3 regions of the Mesobacillus sp. MER 48 genome follow, and region 1 is predicted to be linked to each of the others. Evidence: riboswitches for the same ligand, from Rfam matches in the RefSeq annotation. Region 1 holds a riboswitch; each other region holds the start of a gene.
The links. A riboswitch is a leader RNA that binds a small molecule or an ion and turns the genes downstream of it on or off. The one in region 1 is predicted to bind S-adenosylmethionine.

Region 1 (8,132 bases):
ACAAAACATTGGTTTTCAATGGCACGGGCAATAAGCAAAGCGCGCCAGTGTTCAAGCCGCTGGATAGGCCATTCTGCGACAATGAAGAGTGCTTCAACATCTTGAAGGGCATGGGCACGCACCCATTCCGGGAAGCGGATGTCATAGCAAATCAGCCCGGCGAAACTATGTCCGTCCAAAGAGAACAAGCCTTTTTCTTTCCCAGCAGCGAGGTATAAGTGCTCATCCATAAGCTGGAACAGGTGAAGCTTACTGTATTTTCCGGCAAAATTACCATTCTTGTTATAAATGAGCATTGTATTTTCAATGCCAGCTTCTGTTTTGTTGGCAACGGAACCGCCAATAAAATGGGTTTGGTGCTTCACAGCTGCTTCATGGAAAAAAACTCTGGCCTTCTGTGCTTCTTCTTCGGCTGTGCCATCCAAATTGGCCAGATCGTATCCGGTTGTCCATAGTTCAGGAAGGACCATGATATCTGGATTATGAGAACTTGCCCGGTCAATCATAAGGGATGCAGCAGCGTAGTTTTTTTCAGGGTTTCCGAATGCTATATCCATCTGCAAGCATGCAATCTTGAATTTCATATAAAGTCACCGCCATAGTTTCTGAAAATTATATCTTTACAAGTTACTATTTACGTTATATCATTTGTGACTAGAATTTCAAATTAAAAAATTTAAAATTAATAAATAATTAAGCAGGTGAGAGAATGGAGTTCGAACAATCTGAGTTATTGAAAAGCCTGCCCAGACAATTTTTTGCTTCGCTCGTGCAAAAGGTGGGCACATATACCGAAAAAGGGGCTGATGTCATCAATCTCGGACAGGGGAATCCTGACCAGCCTACCCCGGAACATATTGTGGACACATTAAAAACAGCTGCCGAAAATCCTCTGAACCATAAGTATTCACCATTCCGTGGATTTCGGTATTTAAAAGAAGCGGCAGCTGAGTTTTATAAAAGGGAATATGGCGTCGATCTTGATCCTGAAGAGGAAATTGCCATCTTGTTTGGCGGCAAGGCTGGACTGGTCGAAATTCCTCAATGCTTGTTGAACCCTGGAGACTCGATCCTTGTTCCAGATCCTGGCTATCCTGACTACTGGTCAGGAGTCGAGCTGGCAAGGGCAGAAATGATAAAAATGCCGCTGAGAGAAGAAAATGGCTTCCTTCCTGACTACACCGAGTTAGGCTCCGAAGAACTCGCCCAGGCGAAATTGATGTTCTTGAATTATCCTAATAATCCCACTGGAGCGATTGCGGATCAAGCATTCTTTGACCAGACAATCGATCTTGCACAAAAACATAATATATGTGTTGTCCACGATTTTGCTTATGGGGCGGTTGGCTTTGACGGAAAACGCCCATATAGCTTTCTGCAGTCAAAGGGTTCCAAGGATATAGGCATCGAGATTTATACTTTATCGAAGACGTATAATATGGCCGGATGGCGAGTGGGTTTTGCAGCTGGCAACAAGAGTGTGATTGCTGCAATTAATTTACTCCAGGACCATATGTACGTCAGTTTGTTTGGTGCGATCCAGGAGGCTGCTGCCGAAGCGTTGCTTGGATCACAGGAATGTGTAGCAGAATTGAATGACTTGTATGAATCAAGAAGAAACATACTCATTGACGGTTTGACAGGTATTGGCTGGAAGGTCACTGCACCCAAAGGGTCTTTTTTTGCCTGGCTTAAGATACCCGAAGGATTCACCTCATCCGTTGATTTTGCTGACTTTCTTCTGGAAAAAGCCCATATTGCCGTTGCACCTGGAATTGGGTTTGGCGAGTATGGTGAAGGCTATGTTCGGGTAGGCTTGCTCACTTCTGAAAAGAGATTGAAGGAAGCAGTCAGCAGAATCGAAAGCTTAGGAATTTTCAAAAAAGATATTGACAATGATTTGTGAACCTGACATAATCCTAATTAATAAATTCACTTTAACCAATTAAATAACTTAATTAAATTATTTTCTTATCAAGAGCAGGCGGAGGGACGAGCCCGATGAAGCCCGGCAACCGATCCAGCATAATGCTGGGCACGGTGCTAATTCTTGCAGCGAAAGCTGAAAGATAAGAAGAGTTTAGTGAACGTCCTAACCTCTTCTTTGTGAAGAGGTTTTTTTAATGCTTTTTACAATTTGATTGGCTCCAGTGCCCAGCCCTCGAGACGCTTGGCTAGCTGCGGCTCCTAACTCCTCGAGACGTTTCGGTCCTGCCAATGAAGTCAAAGAACGACTTCACTGTCAGGCCCTCCAACGCTTGTCGGAGTTGGGCAGTCGCCTTCGCTTTTCGAATTATCTAGTGTCGCCTCCTGGAAACTCCGAAACTTCAACTCCGCCGGCAGAAGCAAAAAGCGCTTCTTTATCGGAGTCTCCAGTTTCTGCGTTTCTGGGCAGTCAGCTATACTTTTCGATTTCGATACTGGGCAATGAATTCAAAGAACGGCTTCACTGCCTGGCCCTCCAGCGCTTGTCGGAGCTGGATAAGGCGCTATCGATTTTCTAACTGAAAGGAATTGATTTTCATGAGTGAAATTACAGCAACTTACATAGTCCATGACGCTAAGCATAACCCAGAGAAAAAAGCAGAGGGAATAGCACTTGGTTTGACAGTAGGATCCTGGACAGATTTGCCGGAATTGGACCAAAAACAATTAAAAAAGCATAAGGGAAGAGTGGTTTCGGTCGAAGGCAGTGGCCTGGACGCAAATTCTGATACCGTGGCGACCATTAAGATCGCTTATCCGGCTATCAATTTTTCTCCAGACTTGCCGGCAATTCTTACAACGGTTTTTGGCAAGCTATCGCTCGACGGAAAAATAAAGCTGGTCGATCTCGAATTCGGAGATCAATTGAAAAAAACTTTTCCAGGTCCCCGATTCGGGATTGAAGGAATCCGCAATAAGCTGGGTGTTTATGACAGGCCATTGCTTATGAGTATCTTCAAAGGAGTGATCGGCCGCGACCTTCCATTCCTGTTAAAACAATTGAAAGAACAAAGTCTTGGCGGAGTCGACCTGATCAAGGATGACGAAATCTTGTTTGAAAATGAGCTTGCTCCTTTTGAAAAACGAATCATGTCAGGAAAACAGGTCCTTGAAGAAGTCTATCAAACTACCGGTCACAGAACGCTTTATGCTGCCAATCTGACGGGCAGAACGACCCAGCTGAAAGACAAGGCGAGAAAAGCAGCTGAGTTGGGAGCGGACGCATTGCTGTTCAATGTTTTTGCCTACGGACTTGATGTACTGCAGGAGCTAAGGGAAGATGATGAGATTGGCATTCCGATCATGGCGCATCCCGCGGTAAGCGGTGCGTTTACAGCAGCGGATGAATATGGTTTTTCCCATTCTTTGCTGCTCGGGAAGCTTCTACGCTATGCTGGTGCAGATTTCTCCCTGTTTCCATCTCCTTATGGCAGTGTCGCCCTTGAAAAACAGCAGGCTCTTTCGATCGCTGAGGCATTGACTGCCGAGGACCAATTCAAGAGAACATTCCCTGTCCCATCCGCTGGTATCCATCCGGGAATGGTTCCCCTTCTTATCGAGGATTTCGGACTGGATTCGATCATCAATGCTGGCGGCGGTGTTCATGGACATCCCGGGGGAGCACAGGGAGGCGGAAAAGCTTTCAGGCAGGCGATCGACACAGTGCTTAAAGGTAAAACGCTCGAGGAAGGTGCTCATGAATTCAATGAGTTGAGGGCAGCAATCGAACTTTGGGGTTTGGCTAAGGCGGTGGCAAAATGAGCCACCCAGTCATTTTCTGTGACTTTGATGGTACAGTGACCGAAAAGGATAACATTATAGCCATCATGAACCGGTTTGCTCCAGATGGGTGGGAAGAACTGAAGGAAGGAGTGCTGAATCGTACGATTTCCATCAGGGAAGGAGTCGGGAAAATGTTCTCCCTCCTTCCAGTCAGCCTGAAGGAGGAAATAATAGAGTTTGCCTTGAAAAATGCGAGAATTCGTCCCGGGTTCCAGGATTTCCTTGATTTTGCGAGAGAGGAGGGGATTCCTGTCTATATTGTCAGCGGCGGGATTGACTTTTTCATTGAACCGATCATCAAATCATTCGGGCCGATTGAAGGCATTTTTTGCAATGGCTCAGATTTCTCAGGTGAATCAATAAAAATTGAATGGCCAAACAGCTGTGATGATCAATGTTCAAATGATTGCGGTTGTTGCAAGCCAACCATCATGAGGAATCTGGATCAGGACGGAATCTATAAAATCGTCATCGGTGATTCCGTGACCGACCTCGAAGCAGCCAAACAGGCAGATTATGTGTTTGCGAGAGATTATTTAAAAGATAAATGCGAAGAATGGAAGATTCCATATACACCTTTTGAGACATTCCATGATTGTATTGAAGCTCTTAAAATTCAGACAGGGGTGAGAGGATGAGCATTTTAGAATCAAAATGGGAAGAGCTGGCTGATGTGAAAGCCGAATTAGCAGAGCGGGATTGGTTCATGGGAACAAGCGGGAACCTGGCGATTAAAGTGGAGAGCGACCCGGTGCAATTCCTTGTGACAGCAAGCGGGAAAGATAAGCGGAAGCGGACGGATGAGGACTTCTTACTTGTTGACCAATATGGTCGGCCGGCAGAGGAAACACACTTAAAGCCTTCTGCTGAAACCCTCCTTCATGTGGAGGTCTATAAGAAGACCAATGCAGGCTGCAGCCTGCATGTCCATACCATTGACAATAATGTGATTTCCGAGGTGTATGGTGACAGGGGGGAGGTTCAATTCAAAGGACAAGAATTGATTAAGGCATTTGATCTTTGGGAGGAAGATGCTGTTCTCAAAATTCCCATTATTCCAAATTATGCTCATATCCCAACGCTTGCTAAGGCATTTTCCGAACACGTAAAAGGGGATACTGGAGCCGTTCTGATTCGCAATCATGGTGTTACCGTCTGGGGCAGAAGTGCCTTCGAAGCCAAGAAAATCCTCGAAGCGACGGAGTTTTTGTTCCGTTATCAATTGAGACTGCTCGAGCATAAACCATTCCAGCTGTTCAAAGTAGTTTAAATGAATTATTAAAATTATTTACAAAGCGACTTAAATAAAGGAGAGATTCAGATGGCATACATTGTTAAGCAGAACACACAGGAAAGAATCATTGAGGAACAACAGGTAGAAGCATTCCTGAATTCACAGGAAGTCATTTATGAAAAATGGGAGATCAATAAGCTGCCAGCTAGCCTTCAGGAAAAATTCCTGTTATCTGATGAACAAAAGCAGCAGATCCTTGATGTATTCAAGGCTGAAATCGATGATATTTCAGCGCGTCGCGGTTATAAAGCACAGGATGTCATTTCGCTGTCAGATCATACACCAAATCTTGACCAGCTGCTTGCGAATTTCAAGCAGGAGCACCACCATACAGATGATGAAGTAAGGTTCATTGTCAGCGGGCATGGTGTATTCGTTATACAGGGAAAAGACGGTGAATTCTTTGAAGTATTCCTGAATCCGGGGGATTTAATCTCTGTTCCTGAAAATATCCGCCACTACTTTACGCTTCAGGAAGACCGCCAGGTGGTAGCAGTCAGGATTTTCGTTACCACTGAGGGCTGGGTGCCGATTTACGAAAATGATAAAGTAAGCCAGTCACAATAAGAAGTCGCAAACTTTGTCGAAGAAAAAAATTTCGGGAATGAAAATTGTCTTATTTTGCGATTCTATTTACATTCATCAAAGCATTTGCAATAATTCTTCAAGTAATCTATTTATTTTATTAAGCAATTAAAGTAGTAGAGGAGATTTTAGAAGTGTATCAAACGCAAAATGCTTTATTGAAAGAAATTGATCGCGTCCGGGAATTGATGATCACTGCTGCACTGGAAACTGGATATACAAGTAATGAAACAGTGCGACACAGCCAGGAACTTGACACCTTGATTTATGAATATCAGGCATTGTGCAAGGAGACAGAAGTGCAACGGCAAAAAACAAAAATCCTCTTCAGACAGATAATCTTGCTTACCAAGAAACAATATATTTTGTCACATGCTTAAATGTTCAGATTAAAAGCCACTGCTGGCCCATGGCGGTGGCTATTATATTTAGGCAATTCCCCCCCTTATAAGCATCTAAGTATATCTCCGTTCAAGGAAATCCACTAATAACATTGACAGAACCAAAAATATGTAACAATTTGCTCAAAATTTCACGATAATATGACTTTGTGTGATTTTTATCATATTTTTATAAGCTTATTTTATATATTTTTAACATAGAAAGGTTTATATCATCAAATTCAATTTACCCCAACATCATGTTGATTTCAGCGGATTACCATTTTATCGATTTGGTTCAATGATCGATGCTCATCCAAGTTTTTTCAACCTCAAATTTTACTATCAATATCATCTTTGTTTTTCACTTTTTTAATTGTTGGTACTATGCTTGTAATGCGATTCATATATCGTACTACAAAGCATTTTATTTTTATAAGGCCTTGAAAGGATGTTTCCTCATAGAGAGAAGAAATCTGTCAACATGGCCGTTTTATAAATAGTTGTTTTCTGAAGTACTCGTTCTTTCTAATCACGATTGACGATACAGAAGAGTGAAGGACCTAATATTGTCCCTCTCTTTCAAGAAGAACGGCCTATATAGGAAAACAGCTAAAAGTAACCGCTTACAATTTAATAGTTTTTCAATCCAAGGAGGGGAAAAGAGAGTATGCACATTGTCGTATGTGTCAAGCAAGTGCCCGATACTAAGATCATTAAAATCAATCCCAAGACGAATACTCTGGACAGAAGGAGTGCACCTGCGATATTGAATCCTTATGATGCCCATGCTGTACAGGAAGCGGTCAAAATCAGGGATAAAACAGGTGGAACGATTTCTGTTTTGTCCATGGGACCGCCACAGGCAGTTGCCGTCATCAAGAAAAGCGTTGAAATTGGCGCGGACCAGGGTTACTTGATCTCTGACAGAGCGTTCGCGGGTGCGGATACACTTGCTACAAGCTATGCTCTTTCCAAAGCGCTCGAAAAAATTTCAAAGAATAACCCGATTGACCTTGTCATCTGCGGAAAGCACGCAATTGATGGCGACACAGGACAAGTAGGACCGGGTATCGCCCGTCGTCTTGATATACCGCCAATCACAAATGTTATAGAAGTTTCAGAGGTTAATAAGGATGAAAAATATGTTCATATCAAACGGAAGCAAATCGATGGTTATGAGGTACTTCAATCGCAGCTTCCTTGTTTGCTGACAGTTGAAAAAGAGATTAATGACATCGAATATGCACCGATGCCTAACATGATCAAGGCTGCACGCTATGAACCTGTAATATGGTCAGTGAATGACCTCGAGGATGTGGATAAAACACAGCTTGGCTTAAAGGGATCTCCAACCATCGTAGGCAAGATGTTCAGCCCTCCTAAACTGGAAGGCGGAAAAAGACTGGAAGGAAACCCGGATTCTCAAGTAGAACAGCTGATGGGAGTCTTGCTGGAACGAAAAGATTTATTGAAATTAAATACAGCCAACTCTTGATTCCGAATTTGAAGGGGGAATAAAAGGATGCAAGAAAACCAGGGAGTCTGGGTATTCATTGAAGTAAATGACGGAAAAATCGAAGGTGTTTCGCTGGAATTACTGGGTGCCGGCAGAAAGCTTGCAGACAAGCTGGAGGTTCCGCTTGCTGGTGTGATGCTCGGCGAGGGTGTTATGCCTTTGGCAAACGAAGTGATTTATGCTGGGGCAGACCAGGTATATGTGGTCGATCATCCAGTCCTGAAAGATTACCGGACTGAGTCGTTTATGAAAGGTGTTTGTATACTCGCAGAAAAATATAAACCCGAGATTTTCCTTTATGGTGCGACACCAAATGGAAAGGACCTGGCCAGTGCAGTTGCAACTGATTTAAGCACAGGGTTGACTGCAGATACGACAATGCTTGACGTTGATGTGGAGAAAAGGCTGCTCGAGGCAAGCCGTCCGGCATTTGGCGGAAATATCATGGCCACGATCCTTTGCAAAAAACACCGGCCGCAAATGGCGACCGTAAGACCGAAAGTCATGAAGGCCCTGGAAGCTGATACAGGCCGAAAGGGAGTCATCATTGAGGAAGAGCTGGAGCTTAGGGAAGAGGATATGCGCA
Region 2 (8,132 bases), on a different contig from region 1:
TTCTCAATCACCATTTCCTTGCTGACTTCCTTTTCAGGCTTCTGTAAAACTGGCGTAATCAATTCAGGCTTCTTTTTTGATTGGATATACTGATATACCAGATAGATCAGTACCGCCAACAGGAAAAACCTGAAGGTCATCATGCTGAAAACGCTGCTCAGGAAAAAGAATAATCCCGCCCAGAACAGCACCTTTCCTGATTTTTTCGGCATTAAAGAGCGTCCAAAGTAAATCATCGCTCCACTTGCCAGAAGGGAGAAAATCAGCCCTTCGTTGAAAAAAGAAACTTCCAGCAAAAGGAGGATCACTCCGGTAATCACAATCCAGCTGACATAATCATTTTTCATCTTGTTCAACACGGTGTTTTCCCCCTTCCTTTTTAAATATTTGGGATTAAGTTTACTGTGGAATGAAGTTGAAGTTCAATAGAGGTGATATCCAAAAGGCGCAGCTGCCTGCGCCTTTATAGAATACCATGTTTTGCCTATTAAATAGTATGGGTTTCTTTATTTTCGAACTCTTTTTCGAGCTGGGCAATCCTTGCGTCAATCGTATTACGGTGATAGTTGCTGTTCACCTTTTCTTCTAATTGATCAAGATAGGCTTCCATATCCGTGAACCTAGAATAGGCTTTGTCGGAGCCATCGCTGTGGTCAAGCACCTGGTCCATCCGGTAATTGGCACGAGTAACATTCTCACGGCCCATCAATTCGAGTCGTCGGATGTGCATATCCTTCAATTTATGCTTCATGTCTTCATATTTATGTTCGAGCTCCACCTGCTGCTTGCCTGCATTTTCCATCGCTTCCTTCAGTCGGGCTGAGCGTTCTTCATATTGAACCTGTTCCCTGCTGGCAAACTCCTGAAGTTCCGCTTCCCCCGCTCTCATCGCGATTTCCGTCTGATGTCTCCGTTTGTCTGCCATTTCAATTGCCTGCTGGTATTCCCGGGCAAACTGTTCCTTAAGCTGGCCCTGGCGTTCAAGCAGCTTCGCGACCTTTTCAGTCTCCGCTTCACATTCACGAAGATACTGGTTCAACAGTGCAATCGGGTTCTTTCTTTCCTTCTGGTCAAGTGCCTCATGAAGATCTGCCATTACAGTGTTTTTGATTCTTGTTAATAGATTAGCCATTTACAATCTCTCCTTTTTTTTCGCATATAGTAGTGTTTCAGCAGCCTAGTTGTTTTTCATTTCTGCCCATTGCTTCTCGAAGTTGACAAATGGATCGTTTGCTTCTTTCATTGCTACTTCTTTTTTGTCCCAGTTCTTGTATACAAGGTAAAGGACGTAAGCTGCTGCGATTCCCAGGATTGCTGGCACATTTGAAGCTGCAGCCATCAAGATGATGAACCCGGCTATTCCCCAGCCGATTTTTCCGGCTGTCGAGTGAGCCTTTAAAAATTGCTTTACGACAAAGTAAAGCACCAGCAAGCTCACGCCGAGACCCACAAGCGGACCAAGGTTTGACATCAGTACCATTGCAGCGATGAAGCCGGCAAACAGTAAACCAAATTTTTTCATGTTCAATTCCTCCTTATCTCTTATGTACTCATCTTACCTTTGCCGTAAAAAATCCATAACGTGCCTGAGCTTGATTTTCAGGTAGGTCCTGAGGCTTAGCACCATACCGGACCGGTCGTCACTCTTGCGTTTTCCTCTCATAAAAATACCCCGGTGACAGCTTCACCGGGGTATTTCTTCCGTTCCTTATTTTGTGATGAACATCTGAGTCCAATAGTGTCCATAATCCCCGCCTGCAGCATGCCCGACACCAATGTGGGTGTATGCAGGGCTAAGGATATTTTTGCGATGTCCAGGGCTGTTCATCCATGATTGGACTACTTCGTGGGGGGTCCTCTGCCCCGCTGCTATATTTTCAGCCGCGCTCCTGTGGTTGACTCCAAAATTCCTCATCATGGTGAATGGACTGCCGTATGTAGGGCTTGTATGGGAAAAGTAACTTTTATCTCTCATTTCTGCAGATTTGTAACGCGCAACCCTTGAAAGCTGCCAGTCAGCTGCCACTGGCTTAAGTCCATTCTTCGCCCGCTCGTGGTTCGTCAACTGGATGACCTGGCTTTCAATACTCTTTGCGGCGCTTAAATTAGGGATATTGACTCGCTGGCCAGGATAAATCAATCTAGGATTCTTGAATTGCTGGTTAGCACCGATAAGTTCCGAAAGGCCAACCTTGAACCTGACCGAAATTTTCCATAAAGAGTCCCCATTCTGAACCGTATAGACTTGTTGCGCGAATGATGCGGTCGGAAAAGCCATACTCATTAAAACAAGGGCCAATATTATTTTTTTTACCATCTTCACTCCTCCTCAACTGATAGGATGAGAAGATTTGATAAAAATATACAGTTGAATATTGAACTAACAAGAAAACATCACTTTAACAATGCATATAGTTTTATCAAGGGAGGAATGAGGATTATGGGATATCTATGGGTTATGACGATCGGTTATGTCATTTGTCTCGGCCTGCTTGGCGGTACTTTAATGTTTTTCATTACCTCTGCTTTTGATTTCGATGATGCAAGCCGGATTGATTTACTGGATACTAAAGAGAAAGAATAGCAAAAGCTGGCTGCTAAATTGATGCAGCCAGCTTTTATCGTTTGAACATCCCGGAATCATAAATTGTTATTTTCAGAGACGATAAAAAAAGCTGCCAATGGCAGCCTTTTCTATCGATTAAAAATCACGAGTGTTGTCAAAACGAGTGTTAGCCGGGTTGTCCGATGTTAGAGGTGCATCAACCGGGTTGGTGGTTCTTGTTCCGTCCAAACCAGTGGTTGTTGTACCATCATTCAGGCCGACTCTGTTCTCTTCACGCTCGACGACTACAAGGATTTTGCCTTCTTTTACATAGCCTTCGTAACGTTCTGCTTCATCTTCCGGAATACCCATTCCGATTAATGCTCCGGCCAATCCGCCGGCACCTGCGCCTACTGCAGCACCAGTAAGTGTCGCAGCAATCGGGCCTGCAGCTACGATTGGGCCGATTCCAGGAATCGCTAGTGCTCCGATGCCTGCCAGTAATCCTGTAAGGCCGCCTAATATGCCGCCTGTTGCCGCACCTGCAGCAAGACCTTCCTCAGTCTTTGTACCGGTTGCTTCGTTGACGTGATCAATCTCATCGTCGTTTTTACTAATAACAGAGATATCGTCGGTATTGTACCCTTGCCTCTTCAGGTCCTCTACGGCCTGGATTGCGTCTTGCTCGTTATCATATACTCCAACAAGATGTTTTTCATGTTCAAACATAATAAAAGCCTCCTTTAGACGAGTAGTCCTTTTAAAGATACCCGCATACAGGAGGTGTAAACCTGATGTCGAAGGATTATTGGCTGTGGGTATAGACGGATACGGTCCTGTTCAAGGAAGAAGAAACTTGTGTCAGGTTCTCAGCCGTCAAGGTCAATTCCCTGACCGTCTCTCCCTGATTTTCAAACCCTGCTGCCATTTCGGCAATCCCGGCTGCATTTGTTTGTAAAATGACATTCGTTTCACTATTCATCGTCAACAATTTATCTGTCTGCTGATTCAAATCTGCAGTGTACTGGCTGATGGTGCCAATTTCCTTCTGGATGGACAGAATCCCATCCCGCATCTCATTATATTGCATTTCAACATTGCCGAATAACTTGCTACCCTTTTGGACTTCCATGCTTCCGCCTGACATAACATCCACCATCTGTTTAATGTCACTGCGGACAACCTCGATCGTTTCCTGGATTTGCCGGGATGCATGAAGCGATTGCTCAGCCAATAATCGCACTTCATCGGCCACGACAGCAAAACCCTTCCCCTGTTCCCCTGCGCGTGCAGCTTCGATAGCCGCGTTCAATGCCAGCAGATTCGTTTGGTTGGCAATTCCAGAAATGATACTGACGATCTCTTCGATTTTATTCGTCTTTTCAGCCAGTGATTCAGCATCCCGGGCAGCCTGCCTCGTAATCTGATCCATCCGTCCCACCTGTGTGCTCGTTTCACTGATGAACGTCTGGCCTTGTTCACTTTTAACAGCATTGGTCGTGGACATTGTCTCAATCCGATTCGATAGTTCAGCAATCTCGCTGATTCTTTGCACCATATTATCAACAATATCACTCAGCACTGCCGAATGGCCCTGCTGCTGTTCAGCACCTGCAGAGACTTGAAGAATGGAAGCTTTTATTCTCTCGCTTTCATTTTCATGGACCTGTGAATTCTCGAATAGCTTTCTTGCAGAGTCGTGCAAAACCCGGGTATTGTCCTGGCATTGGGCTACGAGCAGCCTTAATTGACTGATCATCGCATCAAAATGGGAGGTCAGCTTCCCAATCTCATCTTTTGAATCACTGGCCAGTTCCACTGCCAGATCACCCTGAACAATTCTCTGTGTCGCTTGTGTGAGGCGATCGATGGGCTTGAATACCCTTCTGAATAAAATAATGATGAAAACAAGGCACCCTATTGAAATAAGTGAACCCGCAATGGCTGTCGAATACATACTCCTGGATACCAGTTCGGCTGGATCAGAGTCTACTTTGAATGAATTCAGCAAGTAAAAATTGTATAACGTCGAAATGGCATAAACAAAGAATAACAAGCCAAAAAAAGCAAACACCTTTGTTTTCAACGAAAGGTCCCGCATACTATCCACTCCTGTAAAATCCCCAGCGCGAACACTGGGGATGAATGATCTTTCTATCATAATATCGGCATTTCCAGAAAATTTTCCATCCTATTCAACAGCTTTAGCCAGCGCAGCTTCAAATTGTGAAACGATATCCTCTCCGTGCTCAATTCCGACCGAAATCCTCACCAGACGATAAGTGATGCCAAGTTCTTCCTGCGCCTCAGGAGGGAGTGCGCGATGGGAGGTTTTCAGCGGATGGGAGACGGTGGTTTCGACGCCCGCAAGTGTCGGAACGATTTTTACCCAGCCAAGCGATTTGAAAAACTGGGCAGGATCCACATGCTCCGCCAGCTCAATTGATACGATAGCCCCAAATCCTTGTTCAGCTTCTGCGAATGGATAGTATACCTTTGCGATATTCTTATTTTCCCGAAGACTTTCGGCAAGCAATCTGGCATTCTCCGATTGTGCTTTCATTCTCAAGGCAAGCGTCTTCAAGCCTCTGCAGGTCAGCCACGCTTCAAATGGACTCAGATTCGCCCCAAGGTTGACGATTCTCGCGCGTGCTTCGGCAATCAGTTCTTTCCTGCCAACAATGACGCCTGAAGTGACATCGCTATGCCCGCCAATATATTTTGTCGCACTGTGGACAACCAGATCGGCACCGCCTTCATATGGACGCACATGGAGCGGAGTGGCAAACGTATTATCAACTAATACAACGAGTTTTTTAATCTTTGCCAGCTCGATGACTTCATCCAGCTTTTCAACGCGAAGCAGCGGATTCGTGATCGACTCTGTGTATAGAAGCTTTGTATTATGCTTGATGGCGTTTGTGACATTGCCCAAATCCGAGAACGGCACGAACGTTGTTTCAATCCCGAAGCGCTCAAGCTCTGCTTTTAGCATATGGAAGCTACCTCCATACACATCGTCCGCCGCAACAATATGGTCCCCACTCTTCACAACTGCCAGGACACCTGCCAAAATTGCAGCCAATCCAGATGAAGCCGCCACACCATCCTCTGCATGCTCAAGAGCCGCTACCGCTTGCCCGAGTTCATCCGTATTCGGATTGCCGACCCTGGAGTACAAATAATTGCCCTCACCCTGATAAAAACCCTCCAATTCATCAAGATCATTGAAGGTAAAAGCTGAAGTCTGGTAAATCGGTGTTGCCTTGCTTTTAATACCCTGCTGCTTAGTATGTACAGAGTGAAGCACTTCCGTTTCAAATCTGTTGTTCGTCATTTCATCCACCTGCTTTTAAAAAATATAAAAACCTCTCCAAATAAGGAGAGGTTCCAATTGCTAAGCCTCTCTTATCTTCAGAAATCGTTCTTCAGGAATTAGCACCTTTCAATGAAAAAAGAAGGTTGCCGGGCTTCGCAGGGCCTGTCCCTCCGCCGCTCTGGATAAGAGTTATTGATTTAAAATCATTAATATTAGCAGAAGTATATCAATATCGCTGTAAATTCGTCAATGAACGATTTTCTAAAGATTTGTGAAGTCAATCTTCTGGATCACTGTCAAGCAAATCCCATGGTGTGATGACACCGATTGGCTTTCCGTGGCGGTCGCCTGTTTCCGTGATAATGACCGCCTGGAGCTTCTTGCCCCTCGTGTGGTAACGCTCGAATAATTCCTCAATATGGTATAAAGATGCTTCCTCATCCACAAACGTCACGAAATAATTTTTCCCCTTGGTCAGCAATTCTTTCACCCGCACATCTTCAAAGTGAACGACACTGTCGGAAAAATGCTTCGCCATCCACTGGATGATCTCTGTTGAAGTCAGCAGTGCAACATATTTATCATCCTTGTCATAGACCGGGAATCTCGTAAAATCAAACTTGTTGATGACCTTAAGCACATCTTTTAGATAAGCATCCTCATAATAATAAAACACGGGACTGGTCGCGATTGATAATGCCGTCTGCGGCTTCTCGAACTCCTTCGCGATTTCCTCAATCCGCTCGACTACCTCGATATGCGGCTCGGCAATATAATAATCCGCATTCACCCGTTCGTGGACAATCGCATTCCGCAGCTTGGCAAACTGATGCAGTTCACTTTTATACTTGCGGACCAATGAATGATTCTTATAGCCAGAGTACAGCAGCTCGACAAACGCATCGCTGTCCGTCCCCTTCACCATTTCCTTCAGCGCTTTATGGATCCGGTTAAAAGCCGTTTCAAACTTGCCGGATTGTTCTTTATGCTTTACCTCTTGATTTTCTGAAGACGCCTGAGAAGCAGAAGCTTTTTGCGATTTTTCAATGCCTGTGTTTTGGTTTTTTGCTTTGTCACTGATTTGATTTATGGCTTTTGTGCTGTTCTGATTCGTTGTTTTTACGTTACTTTTGTTTGTCTTTTTGCTGTTGTTTTGATCCGTTGTTTTACCGTTTTCTTGAGTTGTTGCTTTACCGTTGTTCTGTTTTGTTGTTTTAGCGTTATCTTGGGTAGTTGCTTTGCCGTTGTTCTGTTTTGTTGTTTTAGTGTTATCTTGAGTCGTTATTTTGCTGTTTCTCTTTTTTGATGGTTTACCATTATTCTGATCGATTACTTTGCTTCTATCCTGCTTTGTTATTTTGCTGGAATCTTTTTTCGGCAGATCGTCAACGTTCTCTTCGGCACGCTTGAGGCGGTTATCGTCAACTGCCGGTCTTGGATTGGTTCGAAGATATGAATTGTTGCCGGTTTTCTTATTCTTGTTTCTATTGTGTTGATTTTTCCTTTTTTTCGACGTTGTCTGTTGCTTATTGGATCTATGTTTAACCTGAATTTCGTTAGCCAAAATGGTCCCTCCGTTGTTTCGAATCACTTCCCTACTCATTACCCCAAAACACGCATTTACTAATCATGGATATATAATGTTGAATTTCCAGATGACTTTTAAGTTTGATACAATAAGTATAGTACATACAATGCAATTAGAAAGTAGATTTTTATAGAAAAGGGTTTGATATTTAGTGGCAGCAACAAAGAAAAAAAGAGTCATAAAAGAGGTCACACAGCTTGTGACAATTACAATCGGGGCGATTATCGCTGCATTCGGGCTTGATATGTTCCTCGTCCCCAACGCCATCCTTGACGGAGGTGTCATCGGCCTTTCGATTATTGCAGCGGAATTGACCAACGTCTCGATGAGTATTTTCCTGATCCTGTTCAATCTGCCTTTCCTTTATATCGGATATAAGAGAATGGGCATGAAATTCACGCTTCGGACGCTGTACGGTGTCATTATTTTATCCGTAACGACAGCGTATTTCCATCACTTCGACCGGGTGACGGATGATTTATTTTTGGCCACCATCATCGGCGCCGTCATCCTCGGAACCGGTGTCGGCCTCGTCATCCGCGCTGGCGGGGCGCTTGACGGCACCGAAATCATCGCGATCCTTGTCAGCAAGAAGCGCACCGTGTCCGTTGGGCAGATCGTCATGATCATGAACTTGTTCATCTTCCTTTTGGCCGCCTTGCTCGTGTTCAGTTGGGAAA
Region 3 (8,132 bases), on a different contig from region 1:
AATCTTGGTCGCAGAACGACCAGAGCTGCGCCCGAAAAGTGATGGCTTCCGCAATTAGGGTCGCAGAACAGTCGAAGGTGTGCCCGAAAATCGGTGACTTCAAGAATGACGGACGCATTAAATGAGATTTCTTCTTACCATCCAATCTCACTGAGCGGCACAAAGGTAGGGAGGGTGTTTCCTTTGTATTCTTTTTCGATGAATTCCTTTGTGTCATCCTGCTGGTAAAGTTCAGCTAATTTTTTCAAAGCTTCATTGTCCTTATCTTCTTCGCGGACAGCAATGATATTGATATATGGAGTGGCAGTGGCACTTTCAAGGAAGATGGCATCCTTCTTTGGTGTTAGTCCTGCATCAACCGCGATTCCGTTGTTGATGATCGATGCGGCTACATCCGGCAATACCCTTGGTGTCTGGCCGGCAACCAGCGGCACAAGTTCAAGATTCTTTGGATTTTCAACGATTTTATCGAGGGCGCCAATTCCGTCGAAGCCTTCCTCAAGCTTGATGAGCCCAGCTTCCTGGAGTAAAAGAAGTCCTCTTCCCATATTTGTCGCTTCATTTGCAAGAGCAATCTTCCCGCCTTCAGGAATGTCTTTCACTTCTTTATATTTTTCAGAGTAAATACCCATTGGAGCAATCATTGTGGTTGCGATTGGAACAAGGTCAAGATTATGTTCTTTGATGAAAGCGTCAAAATAAGAAACGGTTTGGAATGAGTTTGCATCCAATTCGCCTTCTGCAAGCGCAAGGTTCGGCTGGACATAGTCCGAGAAAGTGACGATTTCGACGTCAATTCCTTCTTTTTCTGCCTTTTTGGCGACAAAATCCCATACACGGTGATCTGTTCCGCTGACGCCAAGCTTTACTTTGACAGTCTCTCCGCCTTTCGCTGATGATGAGGAGCTCGAGCATGCTGTGCTGATTAATGCCAGACTAAGTACGATCAATGCTAGTAAAAGTTTTTTCATTTTTGATTCCTCCTGTTATCTTCTTCTGATTTTTTTAGCTGAAATATTTCCAAGGGATTGGAGCCCCTGTACCATGACTATCAAAATACCAACGGTGATGAACATTGTCTGGGTATCAAACCGCTGGTATCCGTATGTAATCGCGAGGTCGCCCAAGCCGCCTCCTCCGATTGCTCCGGCCATTGCCGATGCACCGATCAATCCGACCGTTGCAATCGTGAAAGCAAGAATGAGTGAACTCATAGCTTCTGGAAGAATGAATTTGAATACAATCTGCCATGGAGTGGCACCCATTGATTCAGCGGCTTCGATAACTCCTGGATCCACTTCCAACAAAGAATTCTCTACCAATCTTGCAATATACGGTCCTGCATAAAAGACAAGCGGGACGACGGCAGCGGCCGTACCAATTGATGTGCCGACAATCAGCCGGGTCAGCGGAATGATTGCGACCAGCAGGATGATGAATGGCACTGATCGGAATACGTTGATGACACTGTTAAGTACATTGAAGACAGGTGCATTTTCTAGCAAATGGCCTTTTCTCGTCACGACAAGCGCAATTCCAAGGGGAACTCCAAGGACTGCCGAAAACAGCAGGGAGAACGCGACCATTTGCAGTGTTTCAATTAATGCCTGGATGATTTGTTCTGAATTAACTAGCATGTGCGGTCACTTCCTTTATGTTGACTTTTTGCTGATTGATAAAATTAAGAGCCCTTAAAATTTCTTTATCACTTCCCTGGAACTCGACAATCAGGTTGCCGAATGGAATTCCCTGAAGCTCGGTGATATTTCCAAACAGAACATTGACATGGATATCAAAATTCTTTGACAGCTGTGACAGCAGCGGCTCGCCTGCTGACTCACCGACGAAGTTGATCCTAAATACCTTTTGAAGCCCCGAATGTCCTTTGATGATTCTGCGGACGGAATCTGGAATATTGTCATTCATGATGGTGCTGACAAAATTTCTGGCTGTTACTGTTTTGGGAGCTGAAAAAACTTCAAATACTGAGCCTTCCTCAATGATTTTACCTTCCTCGATGACCGCCACCCGGTCACAGATTTCCCTGATGACAGACATTTCGTGGGTAATGATTAATATCGTGATGTTGTACTCCTTGTTGATTTTTTTCAAAAGCTGAAGAATCGAACTTGTAGTCTGCGGATCCAGGGCCGAAGTTGCTTCATCACAAAGCAGGATCTTTGGCTGGGTTGCCAGCGCACGGGCAATGCCGATTCGCTGTTTTTGTCCGCCTGAAAGCTGGTCCGGATAATTGTCCGCCTTATCAGCGAGACCTACAAAGTCGAGGAGCTGATAAACCCGCTCTTTGATTTTCGCCTTCGGAACCTTACCGAGGACAAGCGGCATTGCGACATTTTCAAATACGGTCTTGGAGTTCAAAAGATTGAAATGCTGGAACACCATCCCGATATTCCTTTTAACCTCACGGACTTCTTTAAGTGAAAGGGAAGTCATGTCGCAGCCATCGACAATCACCCGGCCGGATGTCGGGCGTTCCAACAGATTCACACAGCGGATCAGTGAACTTTTTCCTGCTCCGCTAAAACCAATGACCCCAAATATCTCTCCTTCTTTGATTTCCAGATCAATTCCATTAAGTGCCGGTACCTTTTTCCCGCGGCTTTCATAAACTTTCTCCACTTGTTCAAATGTAATCAACAGTCTTCCTCCTTTGTAGATTGAAAAGCGCAAGCGCCTTGTTCAGCCCCGACAAGCGCTGGAGGGCCGACCGGTGAAGTCGTTCTTTGACTTCATTGGGCGGACCGAAGCGACTCGAGGGGCTAGGCGCTGTAGCTAGACACTAATTTAATACAAAAGTTTATAGTTTCTTAAAAAAGAAAAAAACCTCTTCCAGGAAACAGGAAGAGGCATGCCGCAACGAATGCAGGACAAGATCTCTTCTTATCTCCCAAGCTATTGCTTGCTGGATTTGGCACAGTCCTCAATGTGAGTCCGCTGCCGAGGCTTCATAGGGCCAGTCCCTCCGCCTCTCTTGATAAGAAAGTCTCGATATTAATTTGTAGATGGGGATTATTGGAAAATAAAAAGTCCCCTTCAGAAAGAAGAGGACATGAATTAAAAAGTCGGCCTCTTCTTATCTGTCAAGCTCACGCTTGCTGGATTTGGCACAGTCCTCCATAGGAGTCCGCTGCCGAGGTGTCATAGGGCCAGTCCCTCAACCTCTCTTGATAAGAAGTAACGAATATTGAGTTGTAAATCTTGTTTATTACTTTACTGCGTCACAGATAATGTGTCAATCATTTTGTGGGAATTTTTTTAGAAACACGAAAAATAGGAATTTAGTATTAAATGGCAGAGAGCCGATAAAAATACAAAAACCCCTGCATCGGCAAGGGGTTCAAGTGGAATTTTATCTGGTAATAACGATAGGTCCATTTTTAGTGAGGATGATTGTATGCTCACATTGTGCAACAAAGCTGTTTTCCGTGACATAAGTCCACTCATCATGTTCGTATTGGAAAACTTCTTCCTCACCAGTGGAGATGAATGGCTCAAAAGCGATGACCATTCCTTCTTTCAATAGCTCGTCATCCCATGGCTCATTATAGTTGTAGATGTGATCGGGAGCTTCATGGATGGTCCGCCCGATTCCATGTCCTGTAAGGTTTTTAATTACATTAAGTCCGTTTTTCCGCGCAGTCGCCATAACCGCCTTGCCCAGTCCGCTTTTCTTCGATCCGGGTTTCGCCTTTTTCAAGCCTGCTTCAAAAGCCTCAACAGCTGTTTCGCATATCTTCGTTAAAATCGGATCACCTTGGCCAACGACAAAGGAGATTCCTGTATCGGCAAAATAACCATTTTTTGATCCGGAAACATCGATATTAACGATATCACCTTCTTTAATGACGCGGCTCCCTGGAATCCCGTGTGCTACTTCTTCATTCACACTGATGCAGGTGTATCCTGGGAAATTGTATTCGCCTTTCGGAGCAGAAATCGCTCCATTTTCTTCAAACATGGCGCCTGCTAGCTCGTCGAGTTCCTTTGTGGTAATTCCGGGCACTGTCTTTTGCACCAATTCCTCCCGAATCATGCCGACAATCCTGCCAATTTCTTTTAATCCGTTAAAATCTTCTTCTGTTTTTGCAATCATGATTTAATTCCCTTCCATGTATGAACTATTTTATTAGCGTATCCCTTTTTTTCGTGAAAATCCATTCATCTGGCTCAGTGCCTTCAGATAAAAAATAAATAGGATTGGAATTACGTATTGAATGTAGTAATCTTGATAAAACAAACTTAGCGCCGTCTGATTTATGCAGAACAAGATATATTCACCACTTCATTATCCATATAATACATTAAAATGAGTTACATTTGATTACAGAGCAAGTCTTAGGAGGAAAAAAGATGCTTGATTTTTTCATGGGATTCCATCCGGTTGTCCAGGCGCTGATTGGGACTTTGTTTACCTGGGGAATGACTGCTTTGGGCGCTGCTTTAGTATTTACAACGAAAAATCCAAACCAAAAGTTTTTGGATAGTATGATGGGTCTCGCGGCAGGAGTTATGATTGCTGCAAGTTTCTGGTCACTACTTGCTCCTGCGATTGAAATGGGTGAGGGAGGAAGCCTGCCGAGCTGGATGCCTGCTGCGACTGGTTTTCTTTTAGGCGGGTTGTTCTTAATGGTCGTAGATAAATTGATGCCCCATTTACATCCTAATTTATCAATGGAAAAAGCTGAGGGAATCCATCCCGAAAAGAAAAGACGAAGTACTTTGATGGTCTTGGCCATTACCTTGCACAACATCCCCGAAGGTCTCGCGGTCGGAGTGGCTTTCGGAGCTGCAGCTGCAGGCTTTCCTTCGGCTTCGCTTATGGGCGCGATTGCGCTTGCAATAGGAATCGGTATCCAGAACTTCCCGGAAGGTGTCGCAGTATCGATGCCACTTCGGCAAGTAGGAATGTCAAGAAAGAAAAGCTTCATGTACGGCCAGTTTTCAGGCATGGTCGAACCAGTTGCCGCAATGATTGGAGCAGCCGCTGTCATGTTCATCCAGCCACTTCTGCCGTATGCGCTAAGCTTTGCAGCCGGAGCGATGATTTTCGTGGTAGCCGAAGAAGTAATCCCTGGATCCCAGGAAAACGGCAACAGCGATTTGGCATCATTAAGCCTCATGTTTGGATTCGCCATCATGATGATCCTCGACGTGGCATTAGGATAAAAACTGGATAAAAAGCTGAGAAAACTGTGCACCGGACTGAACCATTAGTCTGGTGCACAGTTTTTTTATATTAAGGACAACTTAAAATCTTCTCCTCCCGAAAAAATGAAAACGATAACAATGTGATGGTATCAATATTTTGGCCGATTTTTCCAAAACTAAAAAATTGGTACCATAAGCAAAATTCGATGGCTTATAAATGTAAGCCCTTTTTTTTATGATGAAGATACAAGAAAGACAAAGCAGCCAAGGTGGTGAAGAAATGGAAGTCAAGATAGAACAGCCAGTCGAACAACAAGTTACTGACACCATTATCGAAAAGGCAACAAAAAAAGAAAAATACCAAAAAATCAAAAAGACAATCATTTCACAAAAGTATTTGCAGACGATGGCGCTTCTGGGTGTAGTATGGATGTTCATCTTTAACTATATCCCAATGTATGGGCTGATCATCGCGTTCAAGGAATATAGCATCATCAAGACGATTTCGGAGGCACCATGGGTTGGATTGATGCAGTTTAAGGAATTCCTGCAGGATGAGAATTTCTGGATTGTCCTCAAAAATACCCTGGGAATCAGCTTGATTAAATTGATTATCGGTTTCCCGCTCCCAATCATTTTTGCTCTTTTGCTTAATGAACTAACATCTATGAAGCTAAAGAAAGCGGTTCAGACAATTTCTTACTTGCCGCATTTTATTTCATGGGTTGTACTTGGAGGCATCTTGACTACATGGCTGGCGGATATCGGTGTCATCAATGATATTTTGCTAGGTTTAGGGTTGATCAGTGAACGGACGAATTTCCTGGCTGAGCCGGATAACTTCTGGGCGATTGTCATTCTCTCGGATATTTGGAAAGAACTTGGATGGTCAGCAATCATCTATCTGGCAGCTATTGCTGGTGTATCTCCGGAACTATACGAATCATCCACAATTGATGGAGCAAACCGGTTCCAAAAAATGTGGCATGTCACATTGCCGTCAATTCGCCCAACCATCACAATCTTGTTCATTCTTGCTGTAAGCGGTGTCCTGAATTCAAACTTCGATCAGATCTTGATTTTGCGAAACTCATTGAATGAGAGCGCCAGTAACGTTATTGATATTTACGTCTATCAGATGGGTCTGCAAAATGCCCGCTACTCATACGCAACAGCAGTTGGTTTATTGAAAGCGATCATCGCCTTCATCCTGCTCCTGTCTGCGAACAAGATTACGAAGAAACTGAATGGAACATCTTTATTCTAAGGGGGTGAGGTTGTGTTTAAGCTTTTTAAACGGAACCGGCGAACAACAAGCGAATATATCTTCGACAACGTTAACATTCTCATTATGCTCTTTATCTGCGGCATCACGGTCTACCCAATCTGGTATGTTCTCGTCAACTCACTGAATGATGGTGTCGATGCCATGCGAGGCGGTATCTACTGGTGGCCGCGTGAGTTCACTTTTGCAAACTATAAGGCTGTTTTTGAAACACCTGGCATTGTTACATCATTTGGTGTGACCATTGCCAAAACGGTTATCGGCACAATCACCCATGTATTTTTTACAGCGATGGTTGCTTATGCCATTTCGAGACGAGACCTTTACGGCAGGAACTTCTACATGCTGGTCGGTGTCATCACGATGTTTTTCAGCGGCGGATTGATTCCCTACTTCCTGTTGATCAGGGACCTTGGGTTGTTTGATAACTTCCTAGTGTATATCATTCCGACAATGTTCAACTTCTTCCATCTGATCATCTTTGTTTCCTTCTTCAGGGAATTGCCAACTTCTCTTGAGGAAGCAGCAAAAATAGATGGGGCAAATGACTTTATGATTTTTATCAAAGTAATCATCCCGCTGTCAATGCCTGTTATCGCTACCATCGCACTGTTCCAGGGTGTCTACCAGTGGAATGACTATTTTGCCGGAGTCATCTTTGTGAATAACCCTGACCTGCAGCCAATCCAGACTTATTTATACAAGGTTGTTGCTGAGTCAAGTTCAAATCAGATGATGACGAATGCAGCGGGCTCGATTGCAACGAAGACAGTAACCTCTCAGTCAATCAAACTGGCAACAATGGTTGTAACGACGCTTCCGATCATGCTGGTCTATCCATTCCTGCAGAAATACTTTGTAAAAGGAATGCTGATTGGATCAGTAAAAGGTTGATTCTATTAACAATGATTTAAATTTTTCTTCTTAGAAGAAATTTAAATAATACCCGGCTTCATTATTAATTGAGTACTGCTTTTTCATGAAAGATACCCCTTATGATCTTGGGAAAGGCTGGTTTTTTGAAAAAAGCCTTTCCCGCTTTTTCAAAGCAGTGTACATTGAATAATGTGGCCCAAAAAAAACAAACAAGAGAGAGGGTCAAAAAATGAGGAGAAAATTTCTTTCCAAAGGCTTTTCACTAATGCTTGTTCTATCTTTGGTTTTGGCATTGTTTTCAGGTTGTTCCAACAAGGCAAATGAAAACGCTTCCGATGAAAAGGACACAGACAAACCAAAAGCAACAGTCAATGCACCTGGATGGCAGTCCAACAAGGAACCGATTACTTTTGATTGGTATGTGAACTTTTCCTGGTTCGCACATAAATGGGGCGACGATGTTGTTTCAAAGTATGTAACAGATAAAACTGGTGTTTCTGTCAACTTCATTTCACCAGCAGGCAACGAAGCTGAGAAAATGAACACGATGATTGCATCAGGCAAGCTTCCTGATTTCATCACGATCGGCTGGTGGGAAGATGCTGTCAAGAAGATGATCGAAGGCGAGCTTGTCCTTCCATTGAATGAACTTGCTGACCAGTATGATCCGTATTTCTTTAAGGTAGCAGATGGAGCAAAGATTGAATGGTATAAGCAGGAAGATGGCAATACTTACGGTTATCCAAATGCTTCTTCATCACCAAAAGATTTTGACAAATATAAAGACCTTAAGCCATCAAAC

Region 2: linked by a shared signal. The riboswitch ahead of M3593_RS15205 (trans-sulfuration enzyme family protein) and the one ahead of mtnW (2,3-diketo-5-methylthiopentyl-1-phosphate enolase) in region 1 are both predicted to bind S-adenosylmethionine.
Region 3: linked by a shared signal. The riboswitch ahead of M3593_RS18890 (methionine ABC transporter ATP-binding protein) and the one ahead of mtnW (2,3-diketo-5-methylthiopentyl-1-phosphate enolase) in region 1 are both predicted to bind S-adenosylmethionine.

What each region holds. Positions count from the first base shown of each region.
Region 1 covers NZ_JAMAUR010000002.1:261,172-269,303, forward strand. Annotated here, with positions in the region: gene M3593_RS07520 (carbon-nitrogen family hydrolase) at 1-584, opposite strand, end outside; gene M3593_RS07525 (pyridoxal phosphate-dependent aminotransferase) at 710-1,906, shown strand; SAM riboswitch class I at 1,969-2,076, shown strand; gene mtnW (2,3-diketo-5-methylthiopentyl-1-phosphate enolase) at 2,524-3,747, shown strand; gene M3593_RS07535 (2-hydroxy-3-keto-5-methylthiopentenyl-1-phosphate phosphatase) at 3,744-4,406, shown strand; gene M3593_RS07540 (methylthioribulose 1-phosphate dehydratase) at 4,403-5,038, shown strand; gene M3593_RS07545 (1,2-dihydroxy-3-keto-5-methylthiopentene dioxygenase) at 5,090-5,629, shown strand; gene M3593_RS07550 (aspartyl-phosphate phosphatase Spo0E family protein) at 5,782-6,027, shown strand; gene M3593_RS07555 (electron transfer flavoprotein subunit beta/FixA family protein) at 6,698-7,525, shown strand; gene M3593_RS07560 (electron transfer flavoprotein subunit alpha/FixB family protein) at 7,553-8,132, shown strand, end outside.
Region 2 covers NZ_JAMAUR010000004.1:79,332-87,463, reverse strand. Annotated here, with positions in the region: gene liaF (cell wall-active antibiotics response protein LiaF) at 1-359, opposite strand, end outside; gene M3593_RS15235 (PspA/IM30 family protein) at 488-1,132, opposite strand; gene M3593_RS15230 (lmo0954 family membrane protein) at 1,178-1,522, opposite strand; gene safA (SafA/ExsA family spore coat assembly protein) at 1,709-2,317, opposite strand; gene M3593_RS15220 (hypothetical protein) at 2,441-2,584, shown strand; gene M3593_RS15215 (YflT domain-containing protein) at 2,702-3,274, opposite strand; gene M3593_RS15210 (methyl-accepting chemotaxis protein) at 3,351-4,646, opposite strand; gene M3593_RS15205 (trans-sulfuration enzyme family protein) at 4,737-5,882, opposite strand; SAM riboswitch class I at 5,951-6,053, opposite strand; gene M3593_RS15200 (CBS domain-containing protein) at 6,142-7,428, opposite strand; gene M3593_RS15195 (YitT family protein) at 7,604-8,132, shown strand, end outside.
Region 3 covers NZ_JAMAUR010000006.1:147,054-155,185, forward strand. Annotated here, with positions in the region: gene M3593_RS18875 (hypothetical protein) at 1-58, shown strand, start outside; gene M3593_RS18880 (MetQ/NlpA family ABC transporter substrate-binding protein) at 135-971, opposite strand; gene M3593_RS18885 (methionine ABC transporter permease) at 987-1,637, opposite strand; gene M3593_RS18890 (methionine ABC transporter ATP-binding protein) at 1,627-2,658, opposite strand; SAM riboswitch class I at 2,899-3,002, opposite strand; SAM riboswitch class I at 3,092-3,195, opposite strand; gene map (type I methionyl aminopeptidase) at 3,371-4,114, opposite strand; gene M3593_RS18900 (ZIP family metal transporter) at 4,372-5,187, shown strand; gene M3593_RS18905 (ABC transporter permease) at 5,450-6,436, shown strand; gene M3593_RS18910 (carbohydrate ABC transporter permease) at 6,521-7,348, shown strand; gene M3593_RS18915 (type 2 periplasmic-binding domain-containing protein) at 7,560-8,132, shown strand, end outside.